Regions from separate parts of the Streptomyces sp. NPDC041940 genome, predicted to be linked through region 1. Evidence: riboswitches for the same ligand, from Rfam matches in the RefSeq annotation. Region 1 holds a riboswitch; the other holds the start of a gene.

Region 1 (7,134 bases):
TGGTAGGGGCCCGTGGACTGGATGGCCTGCACGTACTTCGCGCCGGTGTCCTTGGACTGCTGCACCGGGGCCGTCTGCGAGAACGTCGCCAGGTAGTCGAAGTCGGCGAACGGCTGCTTCAGCTTGAAGACGATCGTCTGGTCGTCCGGCGTCTCGATGGACTTGATGCCCTCGGCGGACTTGTCCTTGTAGGGGCCCTTGTACTTGTCGCCGCCGTCCAGGTACGCCTTGAAGTACGTCGGGCCGTTGGACAGCGCCTCGGGCGCGAAGTTGGAACGCTCGATGGCGTACTTCACGTCCTTGGACGTCACCGGGGTGCCGTCCTGGAACTTCACACCCGTACGCAGCTTGTACGTCCAGGTCTTGGCGTCCGTGCTGGACTTGCCGAGGCCCTCGGCGAGGTCCGGCACGACCTCCAGGCCGTCCTTGCCCGCCGCCGGTTTGAACGTGGTGAGCGTTCTGCCGTAGAGGCGGGAGAAGTTCTGCACCCAGCCGTAGTACGTGTTGCCCGGGTCGAGCGAGTCGGGCACGTCCGAGTGCTCGTACGAGACCGTCCCGCCCTTCTTGTCCGACGCGTTGACGATCGAGTTCAGCGCGGCGTCCTTCTTGCCGCTGCCTCCCCCGTCGTTGTCGTCGCCTCCGCCGCCGCACGCGGCAGCACCCAGCGACAGTGCCAGGACCGACGCAACGCCGGCGGTCACCCTTCTCGTCTTCACCTGAGGAAGCCCCCTCATTCGATGGATCACTTGCTGCGAGGGTCGAGGGCGTCACGCAGCCCGTCACCCAGCAGGTTGAAGGCCAGGACGGTGATGAAGATCGCCAGTCCGGGCACGAACATGTACTGCGGATCAGCCGTGTAGAGATCCACAGCGTTGCTGAGCATGCCGCCCCAGGAGGCCTGCGGCGGAGCGATGCCGACACCGAGGAAGCTCAGCGCGGCCTCGAAGAGGATGTTCGTCGGGATGATCAGCGTCGAGTAGACGATGATCGGCGCGACGAGGTTGGGGAGCAGTTCCCGGAACAGGACGTACGGACCGCGTGCTCCGAGGCTGGTGGCCGCCTCGATGAACTCCCGCTTGCGCAGGGTCATGGTCTGCGCCCGCACGATGCGTCCGATGTACGGCCAGCTGAAGAAGCCGATCACGAAGATCAGCACGCAGATGCGCAGGGACAGGCCGTCGAGACCGAAGAAGCCGTCCTGCACCGCTGCCGAGATGGAGATGGCGAACAGCAGCAGCGGGAACGCGAGGAAGGTGTCCATCATCCGGCTGATGACGCTGTCGATCCAGCCGCCGTAGTAGCCGGCGACGACACCGAGCACGGTGCCGATGCACACGGACAGCAGCGTGGCGCCGCCCGCGACCAGCAGGGAGACCCAGGAGCCGTCGATGATGCGGGCGAGCATGTCCCGGCCGTACTGGGGGTCCACGCCGAGCGGGTGGTCCCAACTCATGCCTCCCCAGCCGCCCTTGGGTGCGAGCAGCGCGGGGTCGATGAGGTCCTGGTTGAACTTGTCGGGATCGAGGTTGAAGATCCACTGGATCGGCTTGGAGAGGATCGCCATCAGGACGAGCAGGATGACGACGACGCCTCCCGCCATCGCCACCTTGTCCCGCTTGAAGCGCATCCAGGCGATCTGGGTGAGCGAGCGCCCCTCGATCTGGCTCTTCTTGACCCCGGCGAGCACGGCCTCGGGCTGTGCTCCGGCTTCCGCCCCGGTGGTCTCGATCGGTGCGGTCACGGTGCGATTGACCCCTCTCGACCCGGCGATCGCCGAGCCCCTGGCTGCCGCTGTAGCGGTTTGTTTGTCTCGTACACGAGACCGACCCGGCCCGTGTCTTGCCGGGAGTCTTCAACGCTTTGGCGATCTGTTGCCAGACTTGGCGATGAAAGGATGCGTAAACGTGATGCTGTCTGCGGGGTTCCGTTATCCGGACAACGGGTAGCAGGGGTCGGACACGCTGCGACAGGGGCATATTAGGACAGCGATGCCCTTTTCACCCTTATCTACGCGCGGAGAGTTGAGCGGCTGTCGCGTTCCGGAACGGCTTCGCGAGATCCGGTGCGGGTCAGTACCTGCCCTGGGCAGGGGGGTACCCGTAGCCCGAGGCGGGGGCCTGGACGGGGGCGGTGGCGTGGGCCTCACGGTCGTAGAAGGGGCGTGCGCCGGAGCGCAGCCACATGGCGACCGGGTCGTGCTCGTCGGACATCGCGACGGTCGACACGGGCAGTCCGTCCGGTACCGCGCCGAGGGACTGCTGCATCATCGCGCGCACCGCGTCCACGGCCGGCGGCGAGGTGTCGTAGACGTCGAGTCCGATGGCGAGGTACGGCGCCCCGAGCGCGGGTTGGACCCAGGCGCGGCGCAGCGAGCGGACGGCCGGGGTGCGGTGGGCGTTCTGCGCGAGCAGGGCGTAGAACTGCGGGATCTCGATGGCCGGTTCGGACAGCCGCAGGGGTCCGGCGGGCTGGCGGTCCAGGCCCGTGGCGATGCGGCGCAGGTCGAGCCAGGGGATGCCGACGCCGCCGCCGGGGGCGTGCGGGTTGAGCCAGAGGCCGTAGCGGTCGGGGTAGAGGGCGCGGGCCACGTCGATGCCGTCGACGACCTCGTAACTGCGGTTCCAGCCGCTGGCCGAGAGCTCCTGCGCGGAGGTCACACAGGGGGCGTAGCCGTGGCCCTCGACCTCCATGTTTCCGTACTGGGCGTCGGGGGATCCGGCCTGGCCGTGCCACAGCAGCATCCAGATCTGGCCGCTGTGCGGGGTCGCGAGCGCGCGCAGGAGGGCCTCATAGGCGTCATAACGCCCGGGCGTGACCTGGCGCAGCATGTGCTCGACCTGTCCGGCCGCGGCCGTGCCGCTCGCGCTCACCTTTACCGCCCCTTCGTACAACGCCTCGACCGTGACCTAGCTTAAGCCCGCCCACCGACTAGGGACTTGCCCTCGTCCGGCGGGTGCGGGTCCGTCTGTGGCTTGTCGCGCCCACGCGGCGGAGCCGCATGGTGTCACAGCCCGCGCCCCTCAGTGCGTTGCCCTACCGCTGATAGAAGGGCCGGACCCTGTTTCGCATCCACTCGCCGACCGGGTCCTCCGCCACGTCCAGAAGCACCAGGTTGACCGGCCAGGGGGCCGGGGCGGCGGTGACGGCGCGGGTGAGGGCGTCCAGCGGGAGGGCGCGCAGGTCGCCTTCCCACTGGGAGAGTTCGACGCCGACGAACATCACCGGGTCGGCGGTCTCGATCGCGGCGAGGCAGCGACGGGCGGTGACGACGACGCCGATCGCCTCGAACTCGGCGGAGGCGGCGGCGAGGAAGTCCACCGGGTCGTCCTGCCAGTCGGGCTCGAAGAGGCGGACCCGGCCGCCGCTCGCGGGGCCGTCCAGCGGGGTCCGGCCGGCCCGGCACAGCTCGGCCACGGCCGGCGGCGGGAGCGGGATGCCGACGACGCCGCCCGGGTTGATGGCCATCCCCGCGTGCGGGGGCAGACCGCGGGCGAACTCCACGGCCGGCGCGATGGTGTACGACATGTGCGAGCCGACGACCTGGCGGAACTGCTCCTCGGAGCTGAACACCGGCACGTACGCCTGGCCGTCGATCTCGATGCCGGGGAGGTCGAGGGGGCCGCTCTGCGGGCCGCCGCCGCTGGGCAGCGGGATCCACACGAAACTCCGGCCGAGCACCTCGACGATCCGCCCGCCGGCCGAGGGGCCGGCGCCGAGGGAGGCCGAGAGCACCTCCTCCAGCTCGTTGCCGGGCCATCCGCCGTGCGGGTGGGTCTGCGTCTGCGCCGGGAAGTCCGCGGAGAAGTCCGCCGGGAAGTCCATCTGCCTACCGCCTGCCTGAAACCACTGCTGTGGCTCAAAGGCTAGCGGCTCGGGAACGACGGACGGCCACCCCGTGAACCACGAACCGCGGACACCCCTCCCGGGCCGGGAGCCCCTGCCCCACGAACACGGCTCACGGGCCACGCCCGACCGCCCCATGAACACCGGCTCACAGGCCGGGGACAGCCGGGCCCAGAAGCACCCGCCCGCCGGTCTGGGTGGTCAGCCGACGAAGCCGATGCGGTGCAGGGTGTTCGCCGCGTCGCGGTCGGCGAGGATCGCTGAGCCGCAGCCGGTGGGCAGTTCGCCCCGTTCGACCTCGCGGAGCAGCCGGGTGGTGGCCGCGCGGTGGCGCAGGAACGCGTACCGCGAGACGCCGCGGCCTCGGTCGCGCTGGCCGGCCAGGGCCTGCTCGGGGGTGACGTCGAGCATCAGCAGGTGGAGCGTGCCGCCCCGGCGGCGGGCCTCGCGGGCCAGCCAGCGGCGGACCCAGGCCTGTGTGCCGCAGTCGTGCACGACGACGGCCTCGCCCCCGCGCAGGGCGCGGCGCAGCCCGGCGTAGTGGGCGAGGCGGACGAGCGGACGGTAGACCGCGTACGGCAGGGCACGCGGCATACGGCGGGCCCAGTGGTCGCGGGTGTCCTGGGAGTCGATGCGCCGGCCCGGCACGGTGCGCCGCATCAGCGTGGACTTGCCGCTGCCGGGCAGGCCCGTGACCACGACGATGTCGCGGGGGCCGAACAGCAGCGCGTGCGGACCGCGGCCGGCGCGCTCGCGCAGATCGCGGACGACCGGCACCGGCTGCGGGCCGCAGGCCGCACGCGCCGGAGCGGTCGGCTGCTCGGGCAGCGCGATGCCCGACGTCGTGGCGTACGCGGTGGTCCTGTTCACCGTGATCGTCCTCCCCTGGGGCCAGGTACGGAGTCCCATGCCCGCCGAGTGTAAAGAGAAGGTAATGCCCGATGTCTCTGGATTTAGTCCTCTTCCTGCAACATCCCTGCTACAGGGTGGTCCCCCTGCCACCCCGCGACAATGCGTGCAATGATGTGCCCGCCAACTGCATACCGGCCGTTTGAATCCGCGCGGGAGAGTCCCCAGCACCGTCCGACGCTGGGGCGCCGAAGGAGCAAGTCCCTCCCTTGAATCTCTCAGGCCCCGTTACCGCGCGGGCGAGGCACATCTGAAAAGCGGGCCGCAGCCTTCTCCGGAGTCCGGGAAGCCGCGTGGCCCCACCCAAGGTGCAAGCCGTTGACCCGCGCGGTCATGGCGAACCTCTCAGGTTCCGATGACAGATGGGGAGGAACGACCTCGCCGTCATGCCTGGGAGACAACGACCGATGAGCAGTAGCAGTACAGGAGAACTCCGCCACACCGCGCTCGATGCCCTGCATCGTGCGCTCGGCGCGACGATGACCGACTTCGCCGGCTGGGACATGCCCCTGCGCTACGGCTCCGAGCGCGACGAGCACAACGCCGTGCGTACGAAGGCCGGGCTGTTCGACCTCTCCCACATGGGCGAGATCACCGTCACGGGGCCGGAGGCCGCCGCCCTCCTCGACCACGCGCTGGTCGGCAACATCGGCGGGGTCAAGCCCGGCCGCGCCCGCTACACCATGATCTGCCAGGCCGACGGCGGCATCCTCGACGACCTGATCGTCTACCGGCTGGCCGAGCAGGAGTACATGGTCGTCGCCAACGCCTCCAACGCCCAGGTGGTCCTGGACGCGCTGGTGGAACGTTCCGCCGGCTTCGACGCCGAGGTGCGCGACGACCGGGACGCCTACGCGCTGCTCGCCGTACAGGGCCCGGAGTCCCCGGGGATCCTGAAGTCCCTGACCGACGCCGACCTCGACGGCCTGAAGTACTACGCCGGTCTGCCCGGCACGGTCGCGGGCGTCCCGGCCCTCATCGCCCGCACCGGGTACACCGGCGAGGACGGCTTCGAGCTGTTCGTGAAGCCGGAGCACGCCGTCGAGCTGTGGCAGGCCCTGACCAAGGCGGGCGAGGGCGCCGGCCTGGTCCCGTGCGGGCTGTCCTGCCGCGACACGCTGCGCCTGGAGGCGGGCATGCCGCTGTACGGGCACGAGCTGAGCACCTCCCTGACGCCCTTCGACGCCGGGCTCGGCCGGGTGGTGAAGTTCGAGAAGGAGGGCGACTTCGTCGGCCGCGAGGCCCTGACCGAGGCCGCCGCACGCGCCGAGCAGAACCCGCCCCGCGTCCTGGTCGGACTCGTCGCCGAGGGCCGTAGGGTCCCGCGCGCCGGGTACCCGGTCGTCACCGGCGGCGAGGTGATCGGCGAGGTCACCTCCGGCGCCCCCTCCCCCACGCTCGGCAAGCCGATCGCGATGGCGTACGTCGACCCCGCGCACGCGGCGCCCGGCACACCCGGTGTGGCCGTCGACATCCGGGGCAGTCACGAGCCGTACGAGGTCGTGGCGCTGCCGTTCTACAAGCGCCAGAAGTAGAGACCGGCCAAGCGCCGGAAGCGGACACCGGCCGCGGGCCGCCACAGCGGTCCCGGGCGTCTCACCCCCGCTCACCAGCGGTTTCCTTCGTCAGCATTCATCAGCACTCCCGCGCGTACAGGAGAATCCAGGCCATGAGCAACCCCATAGAGCTGCGGTACAGCAAGGAACACGAGTGGCTGTCGGGCGCCGAGGACGGCATCTCGACGATCGGCATCACGGAGCACGCCGCGAACGCGCTCGGCGACGTCGTCTTCGTCCAGCTCCCCGAGGTCGGTGACGCCGTGTCCGCGGGCGAGACCTGCGGCGAGCTGGAGTCGACCAAGTCCGTGTCCGACCTCTACTCCCCGGTCTCCGGTGAGGTCACCGAGGTCAACGAGGACGTCGTGAACGACCCGTCCCTGGTGAACTCGGCCCCCTTCGAGGGCGGCTGGCTGTTCAAGGTGCGCGTCACGGACGAGCCGGGCGACCTGCTCTCCGCCGACGAGTACACCGCCTTCTCCGCCGGCTGAGGAGTCATAGCCGTATGTCCGTCCTGAACACATCCCTGCACGAGTTCGACCCGGCCGTCGCCGCCGCGGTCGACGCCGAGCTGCACCGGCAGCAGTCCACGCTCGAGATGATCGCCTCGGAGAACTTCGCCCCGGTCGCGGTCATGGAGGCGCAGGGCTCGGTCCTCACCAACAAGTACGCCGAGGGCTACCCTGGCCGCCGCTACTACGGCGGCTGCGAACACGTCGACGTGGTCGAGCAGATCGCGATCGACCGGGTCAAGGAGCTGTTCGGCGCCGAGCACGCCAACGTCCAGCCGCACTCCGGTGCCCAGGCCAACGCCGCCGCGATGTTC
Region 2 (7,134 bases), on a different contig from region 1:
GGGCGGCCAGGCCAACGGACGCGCACTGGCCTATCTGGCCCACGACTACCTGGGCAACGCCTTCGGCACCGTCTACGACGTCTCGACGATCGCCATCCTGTGGTTCGCCGGCGCCTCCGCGATGGCCGGCCTGCTCAACCTGATGCCGCGCTACCTCCCCCGCTACGGCATGGCCCCGCACTGGGCCCGCGCCGTGCGCCCGATGGTCATCGTCTTCACCCTGATCGCCTTCCTGGTCACCTGGATCTTCGACGCCGACGTCAACGCGCAGGGCGGCGCCTACGCCACCGGCGTGCTGGTCCTCATCAGCTCCGCCGCGATCGCGGTGACCATCGCCGCCCGCAAGGCCCGGCAGCGGAACTGGACCATCGGCTTCGCGGTCATCTCCGCGGTGTTCCTCTACACGACCGTGCTCAACGTCATCGAGCGCCCGGACGGCGTGAAGATCGGTGCCTGTTTCATCGCCGGGATCATCCTGGTCTCGCTGCTGTCGCGGCTGGCCCGGGCGTTCGAACTGCGCGTGACCAGCGTGTCGCTGGACGCCATGGCGGAGCGCTTCGTCCGGGACATGGCCAGCCGCCGGATGCGGTTCATCGCCAACGAGCCCGACCGGCGCGACATCGCGGAGTACCGGGACAAGATCGAGCAGATCCGGCAGGACAACGACGTGCCCGGGCAGGAGGACTTCGTCTTCGTCGAGGTGACGGTCACCGACCCGTCGGAGTTCGAGGCGAGCCTGACCGTACGCGGCGAGGTGCTCCACGGCCGCTACCGCGTTCTGACCCTGGAGTCCTCCTCCGTCCCCAACGCACTGGCCGCCCTGCTCCTGCACGCCCGCGACCTGACCGGCTGCACCCCGCACATCTACTTCGAGTGGACCGAGGGCGGACCCTTCACCAATCTCCTGCGCTTCTTCCTGTTCGGCCAGGGCGAGGTCGCCCCGGTGACCCGCGAGGTCCTGCGCGAGGCGGAACGCGACCGGAAGCGGCGTCCCCGGGTGCACGTCGGCTGATCTCGCCGCCCAACGCCCTACAGAGCAACGCATACCCGACATAAGGGACTGAACGGGCTACCGTGCATCCATGAGCCTGAGCATCCGCAACCAGCTCCCCGGTACCGTCACCGCCGTCACGCCGGGCGAGGCCATGGCGACGGTCAGGGTTCGCCTCACCGGCGGCCAGGACCTCACCGCCGCCATCACCCGCGAGGCAGCCGACGACCTCGGTCTCACACCGGGCACCGCCGTGCGCGCCCTGGTGAAGTCGACAGAGGTCGCACTGGCCACCGCCCCCGTCGAGGGCCTGTCCATCCGCAACCGGCTCCCCGGCACGGTCACGGGCATCACGGCCGGCGACGCGATGGCCTCCGTCCGGATCACCGTCGAGGGCGGCGAACTGACGGCGGCGATCACCAAGGACGCCGCGGACGATCTCCGTCTGTCGGCCGGAACCCCCGTCGTCGCCCTGATCAAGTCGACCGAGGTGTCACTCGCCGTCGCATGACGGAGGGGCCCCGCACCGCGGAGCCCCTCCTTCCAACCGGTCGGTCAGTCCTCGTACGCGTCCAGCGGCGGGCAGGAGCACACCAGGTTCCGGTCGCCGAAGGCCTGGTCGATGCGGCGCACCGGCGGCCAGTACTTGTCGGAGGCCGCGACTCCGGCCGGGAAGACGGCCTCCTCACGGCTGTAGGCGTGCTCCCACGCCCCGGCGAGCGCGCCGGCGGTGTGCGGGGCACCCCGCAGCGGGTTGTCGTCCGCGGGCCACTCGCCGGAGCCGACCTTCTCGATCTCCGCGCGGATGGCGATCATCGCCTCGCAGAACCGGTCCAGCTCGGCCAGGTCCTCCGACTCGGTCGGCTCGATCATCAGCGTCCCGGCCACCGGGAACGACATCGTCGGCGCGTGGAAGCCGTAGTCGATGAGCCGCTTGGCGACGTCGTCGACGCTCACGCCGGTCGCCTTGGTCAGCGGCCGCAGGTCGATGATGCACTCGTGCGCGACGAGCCCGCCCGGGCCGGTGTAGAGCACCGGGTAGTGCGGCTCCAGCCGCTTGGCGATGTAGTTGGCGCTGAGCACGGCCACCTGCGTGGCCCGCTTCAGCCCCTCGCCGCCCATCAGCCGGACGTACGCCCACGAGATCGGCAGGATGCCGGCCGAGCCCCACGGCGCCGCGGAGATGGGGCCGACCCCGGTCTCCGGGCCCGCCTCGGGCTGCAGCGGATGGTTCGGCAGATACGGCGCGAGGTGCTCACGCACCGCCACCGGACCGACGCCGGGCCCGCCGCCACCGTGCGGGATGCAGAAGGTCTTGTGCAGGTTCAGATGCGAGACGTCCCCGCCGAAGTGCCCCGGCTTGGCGAGCCCCACGAGCGCGTTGAGGTTGGCCCCGTCGACGTAGACCTGCCCGCCCGCCTCGTGCACCTGGGCGCAGATCTCGGAGACGTGCTCCTCGAACACACCGTGCGTGGACGGGTACGTGATCATCAGCACGGCCAGCTCGTCACGGTGCTGCTCGATCTTCGCCCGCAGGTCCTCGACGTCGATCTCGCCGTCCTCGGCGGTCTTGACGACGACGACCTTCATGCCCGCCATCACCGCGCTCGCGGCGTTGGTGCCGTGCGCGGACGACGGGATCAGGCACACGGTGCGCTGCTCGTCCCCGTTGGCCCGGTGGTACCCGCGTACGGCGAGCAGACCGGCCAGCTCGCCCTGCGACCCGGCGTTCGGCTGGAGGGACACCTTGTCGTACCCGGTGACCTCCGCGAGACGTTCCTCCAGCTCGTGGATGAGCGTGAGGTAGCCCTCGGCCTGGGCGGCGGGGGCGAAGGGGTGCAGCTGCCCGAACTCGGGCCAGGTGACCGGCTCCATCTCCGTGGTCGCGTTGAGCTTCATGGTGCAGGAGCCCAGCGGGATCATGCCGCGGTCGAGCGCGTAGTCACGGTCGGCCAGCCGGCGCAGGTAGCGCAGCATGGCGGTCTCGGAGCGGTACTGGTGGAAGACCGGGTGGGTCATGTACTCGTCGGACCGCAGCAGGGCACCCGGAAGCCCGTCCTCCGTGGCGGCGTCCAGCGCCTCGACGACGCCTTCGACCCCGAACGCGGCCCATACGGCACGCAGCTGGGCCCGCGTCGTGGTCTCGTCGCAGGAGATCGAGACGTGGTCGGCGTCGACGAGACGCAGGTTGACCCCGTTCCGTTCGGCGGCGGTGGCCACGACCTCGGCGGCCCGGCCCTCGACACGCGCGGTCAGAGTGTCGAAGTAGGCCCCGTGCACGACCTCGACACCGCCGTTCGCGAGCCCGGCGGCGAGGACCGTGGCGTACCGGTGGGTGCGCCGCGCGATGCTCTTCAGACCCTCGGGCCCGTGGTAGACGGCGTACATGCCGGCCATGACGGCGAGCAGCACCTGGGCGGTGCAGATGTTGCTGGTGGCCTTCTCACGCCGGATGTGCTGCTCACGCGTCTGCAGCGCCAGCCGGTAGGCCTTGTTCCCGTCGGCGTCCACGGACACGCCGACGAGCCGCCCGGGCAGGCTGCGCGCCATCTTCTCCCCGACGGCCATGTAACCGGCGTGCGGTCCGCCGAAGCCCATCGGCACACCGAACCGCTGTGTCGTCCCGACCGCGATGTCCGCGCCGAGCTCACCGGGCGACTTCAGCAGGGTCAGCGCGAGCAGATCGGCGGCGACGGTGACGAGCGCCCCGAGCGCGTGCGCCTGGTCGATGACCCGCTTGATGTCCCGCACGGCTCCGGAGGCGCCCGGGTACTGGATCAGCACGCCGTTGATCTCGCGCTCGGCGATCCCGGCGGGGATGCCGTCACTGAGATCGGCGACGACGACCTCGACACCGGTCGGCTCGGCCCGGGTCTCGATCACGGCGATGGTCTGCGGCAGCGCGTCCGCGTCGACCAGGAACAGGCCCTTCTTGTTCTTGCCCAGCCGCCGCGACAGCGCCATGGCCTCGGCCGCCGCGGTGCCCTCGTCGAGCAGGGAGGCGCCGGAGGTCGGCAGTCCGGTCAGGTCGGCGACCATGGTCTGGAAGTTGAGCAGCGCCTCGAGCCGGCCCTGCGAGATCTCCGGCTGGTACGGCGTGTAGGCCGTGTACCAGGACGGGTTCTCCATGACGTTGCGCATGACGACCGGCGGCGTGAACGTGCCGTAGTAGCCGAGCCCGATCATGGAGCCGAGGACCTGGTTGCGGTCGGCGAGGGAGCGCAGCTCGGCGATCACCTCGGCCTCGCTGCGGGCGCCCGGCAGGTCCAGTGCCTCGGCGCTCTTGATCACGGCCGGGACCGCGGCGGCCGTCAGCTCGTCCAGCGAGCCGTAGCCGACGTGCGCGAGCATCTTGGCGCACGCCTCGTGGTCGGGGCCGATATGGCGCTGCTCGAAGGGAACTGCCTCTTCGAGCTCGGAGAGCGGAATGCGGTGGGCGGTCATATGCGGAGGCCTCCTGGTCTGACACGACCTTCGAGGGGCACCACGGCACGGGTACCCGGACGGCCTCCCCCTCTGTCATGTCAACCTGAGAGCTTCACCGGATCGCCCGAAGGCCTCCGGCTTTCACCGTCGGTGAGGGCGGAAGCCGTGACATCCGCCCTGCTTTCCAGAGTGACCTCGTCCGTGCGGTACGTGGGCCTGAGAGATTCCGGGGAGGATTTGCTCCTTCGGCGCCTCCGATGGTGTCTGGAGGACTCTCCCGCACAGGGTCAGCAGCCGTTGTCAGCCTACCAGCGCGGTCAACGCACGAACCTTCGAGTGGCCGCCTCCTCGATTGTGCCGTTTTGTAGTGGTACGGATGAGTTGCGACCATGTGGAGGGCCCGTGCGAACCGATATCGATCCGCGCAACCTGATCGGCCGCAAGGCGTTCGACCGCAACGGGACCAGGATCGGCACGATCGACGAGGTCTATCTCGACGACGCCACCGGCGTCCCGGAGTGGGCGGCCATACGGACCGGCCTGTTCAGCAGGGACGCCTTCGTCCCCCTCGAGCCCAGCGAGCTGATCGACGGCGCCCTCCACGTGCCCTTCGACCGCGCCCTGATCAAGGACGCCCCCGACTTCGGCGTGGGCCGCCACCTCTCCCCGGAGCAGGAACTCCAGCTCTACCACCACTACGGCCTCGACGTCGCCGCCCCTCCCCCGCTCCAGGACCACGAGTTCGGCAAACTGGCAGGCAAGGACGAGACGGCCTGAAGCCCCCGGCGAACGCCTAAGGGGCCGCGGAGCGCAGCCCCACGCCCCCGGATTCACCATCCGGCCCATGACCCCCCTCAGGCTCTCGTAACACCAACGGCAACGGATCCGCCGGCTCCAACTCCGGATCGTCGACCCGGAAGGTCCGCACCCGCCCTGGCACCGAGCCGGGCGTCTCGAACCGTACGGTCACCCGCCCCAGGCCGCTGCCCTGCACCCATCCGTGCCCGAACCCGGCATGCCGCACGTCGTGCCCGGCGGGCCACCGCCGCTCGGCCGGCGCGGGCTGCTCCTCGACCGGCGCCGCGGTGTGCTCCTCGACCGGGCCCTCCGCGACCGCCCGCTCCCCGGCCGCCTGCGCGAACAGGTCTTCCTGGGTGTAGTCCGCGAGCCCGCTGACGCCCACCCCGAGCAGCCGCACGCCGCCCGTGGTGTCGACGGAGTCCAGCAGTCTGGCCGCCGCTTCACGGATCACCCCGGGGTCGTCCGTCGGCCCACGCAGCGTCTCCGACCGGGTGCGTGTCGAGAAGTCGTACCGCCGCACCTTCAGCACGATGGTCCGCCCGGACAGCCCGGCCCCGCGCAGCCGCCGCACGCAGCGGTCGGCGAGCCGCTGCACCTCCAGCCCGACCCGCAGCCGGTCGTGGATGTCCACGTCGTAGGTGTCCTCGACCGACACCGACTTCGCTTCCCGCTCCGCCACCACGGGCCGGTCGTCCCGCGCCAGGGCCATGGCGTAGAGCCCGTGTCCGTGCGCCTTCCCCAGCAGCCGGACCAGCTCGTCCTCACCCGCCTCGGCGATCTCCTCGACCGTGGTGATCCCGGCCCGCCGCAGATGGTCGCCCGTCGCCGGCCCGACCCCCGGCAGGGTCCGCACCGACATCGGCCCCAGCATCGCCCGCTCCGTCCCCGGCTCGATCAGCACCAGCCCGTCGGGCTTGGCCTGCTCCGAGGCGATCTTCGCGAGCATCTTGGACGCGGCCAGCCCCACCGACCCCGTGAGCCCCGTGACGGCCCGGATGTCCGCACGCAGCTTCGCCCCGGCCGACTGCGCCGACCGCTCGTCCCACGCCGCCCCTCCGGCCTCCAGGTCCACGAACGCCTCGTCCAGGCTCAGCGGCTCGACCAACGGCGACAGCGCACCCAGCAACTCCATCACCCGCTCGCTGATCGCCCGGTAGAACCCGAAGCGCGGCACGAGATACGCGGCGTTGGGCGCGAGCCGCCGGGCCTGCGCCATGGGCAACGCCGAGTGCACCCCGAAGACCCGGGCCTCGTACGACGCGGTCGCGACCACACCCCGAGGCCCGAGTCCGCCCACGACCACCGCCTTCCCGCGCAGACTCGGCTTGGACGCCTGCTCCACCGAGGCGAAGAAGGCATCCATGTCGAGATGCAGGATCGTGGGCGCGGTTCTCACAACTCCGATGCTGCCCTACGCCACTGACAACGCCGTCCCGAACCATCCCGAAGGGTCAGACGGCCCGGTTCCGCCGCCGCGCCAGCTCGTCCGCCGGGTTGGGCCCGACCAGGGTCTCGCCGGTGTCGATCCGCTCCCCGTGCAGCTGGGACAGCGCGCCCTCGACGTCCCGCCACACCACGCCCACGGCGATCCCGAAGACGCCCTGCCCCCCTTGGAGCAGGGCATGGACCTCGTCCGGCGAGGTGCACTCGTAGACCGTCGCACCGTCACTCATCAGCGTCATCCGCTCCAGGTCGCGGAAACCGCGTTCCCTGAGGTGCTGTACCGCCGTGCGGATGTTCTGCAGCGACACCCCGGTGTCGAGGAACCGCTTGACGATCTTCAGGACGACGACGTCCCGGAAGCTGTACAACCGCTGTGTCCCGGACCCGTAGGCGGGGCGCACACTCGGCTCGACGAGACCGGTGCGGGCCCAGTAGTCCAGCTGCCGGTAGGTGATACCGGCGGCCGCGCAGGC

What was found. Region 1 has a riboswitch for glycine ahead of gcvT (glycine cleavage system aminomethyltransferase GcvT). Riboswitches for the same ligand answer to the same signal wherever they lie in the genome.
Region 2: it holds a riboswitch for glycine, as region 1 does, so the genes downstream of both, gcvP (aminomethyl-transferring glycine dehydrogenase) here and gcvT (glycine cleavage system aminomethyltransferase GcvT) in region 1, are expected to answer to the same signal.

The regions. Positions count from the first base shown of each region.
Region 1 covers NZ_JBVJBP010000032.1:1,177-8,310, forward strand. The annotation lists gene ACZ6I3_RS36570 (ABC transporter substrate-binding protein) at 1-734, opposite strand, end outside; gene ACZ6I3_RS36575 (ABC transporter permease) at 743-1,741, opposite strand; gene ACZ6I3_RS36580 (enhanced serine sensitivity protein SseB C-terminal domain-containing protein) at 2,070-2,870, opposite strand; gene ACZ6I3_RS36585 (enhanced serine sensitivity protein SseB) at 3,034-3,822, opposite strand; gene ACZ6I3_RS36590 (AAA family ATPase) at 4,045-4,713, opposite strand; glycine riboswitch at 4,896-4,996, shown strand; glycine riboswitch at 4,998-5,124, shown strand; gene gcvT (glycine cleavage system aminomethyltransferase GcvT) at 5,160-6,287, shown strand; gene gcvH (glycine cleavage system protein GcvH) at 6,422-6,799, shown strand; gene glyA (serine hydroxymethyltransferase) at 6,814-7,134, shown strand, end outside.
Region 2 covers NZ_JBVJBP010000003.1:11,482-18,615, reverse strand. The annotation lists gene ACZ6I3_RS07325 (APC family permease) at 1-1,012, shown strand, start outside; gene ACZ6I3_RS07320 (TOBE domain-containing protein) at 1,083-1,502, shown strand; gene gcvP (aminomethyl-transferring glycine dehydrogenase) at 1,547-4,435, opposite strand; glycine riboswitch at 4,612-4,707, opposite strand; gene ACZ6I3_RS07310 (PRC-barrel domain-containing protein) at 4,820-5,194, shown strand; gene ACZ6I3_RS07305 (DNA polymerase IV) at 5,211-6,614, opposite strand; gene ACZ6I3_RS07300 (MerR family transcriptional regulator) at 6,670-7,134, opposite strand, start outside.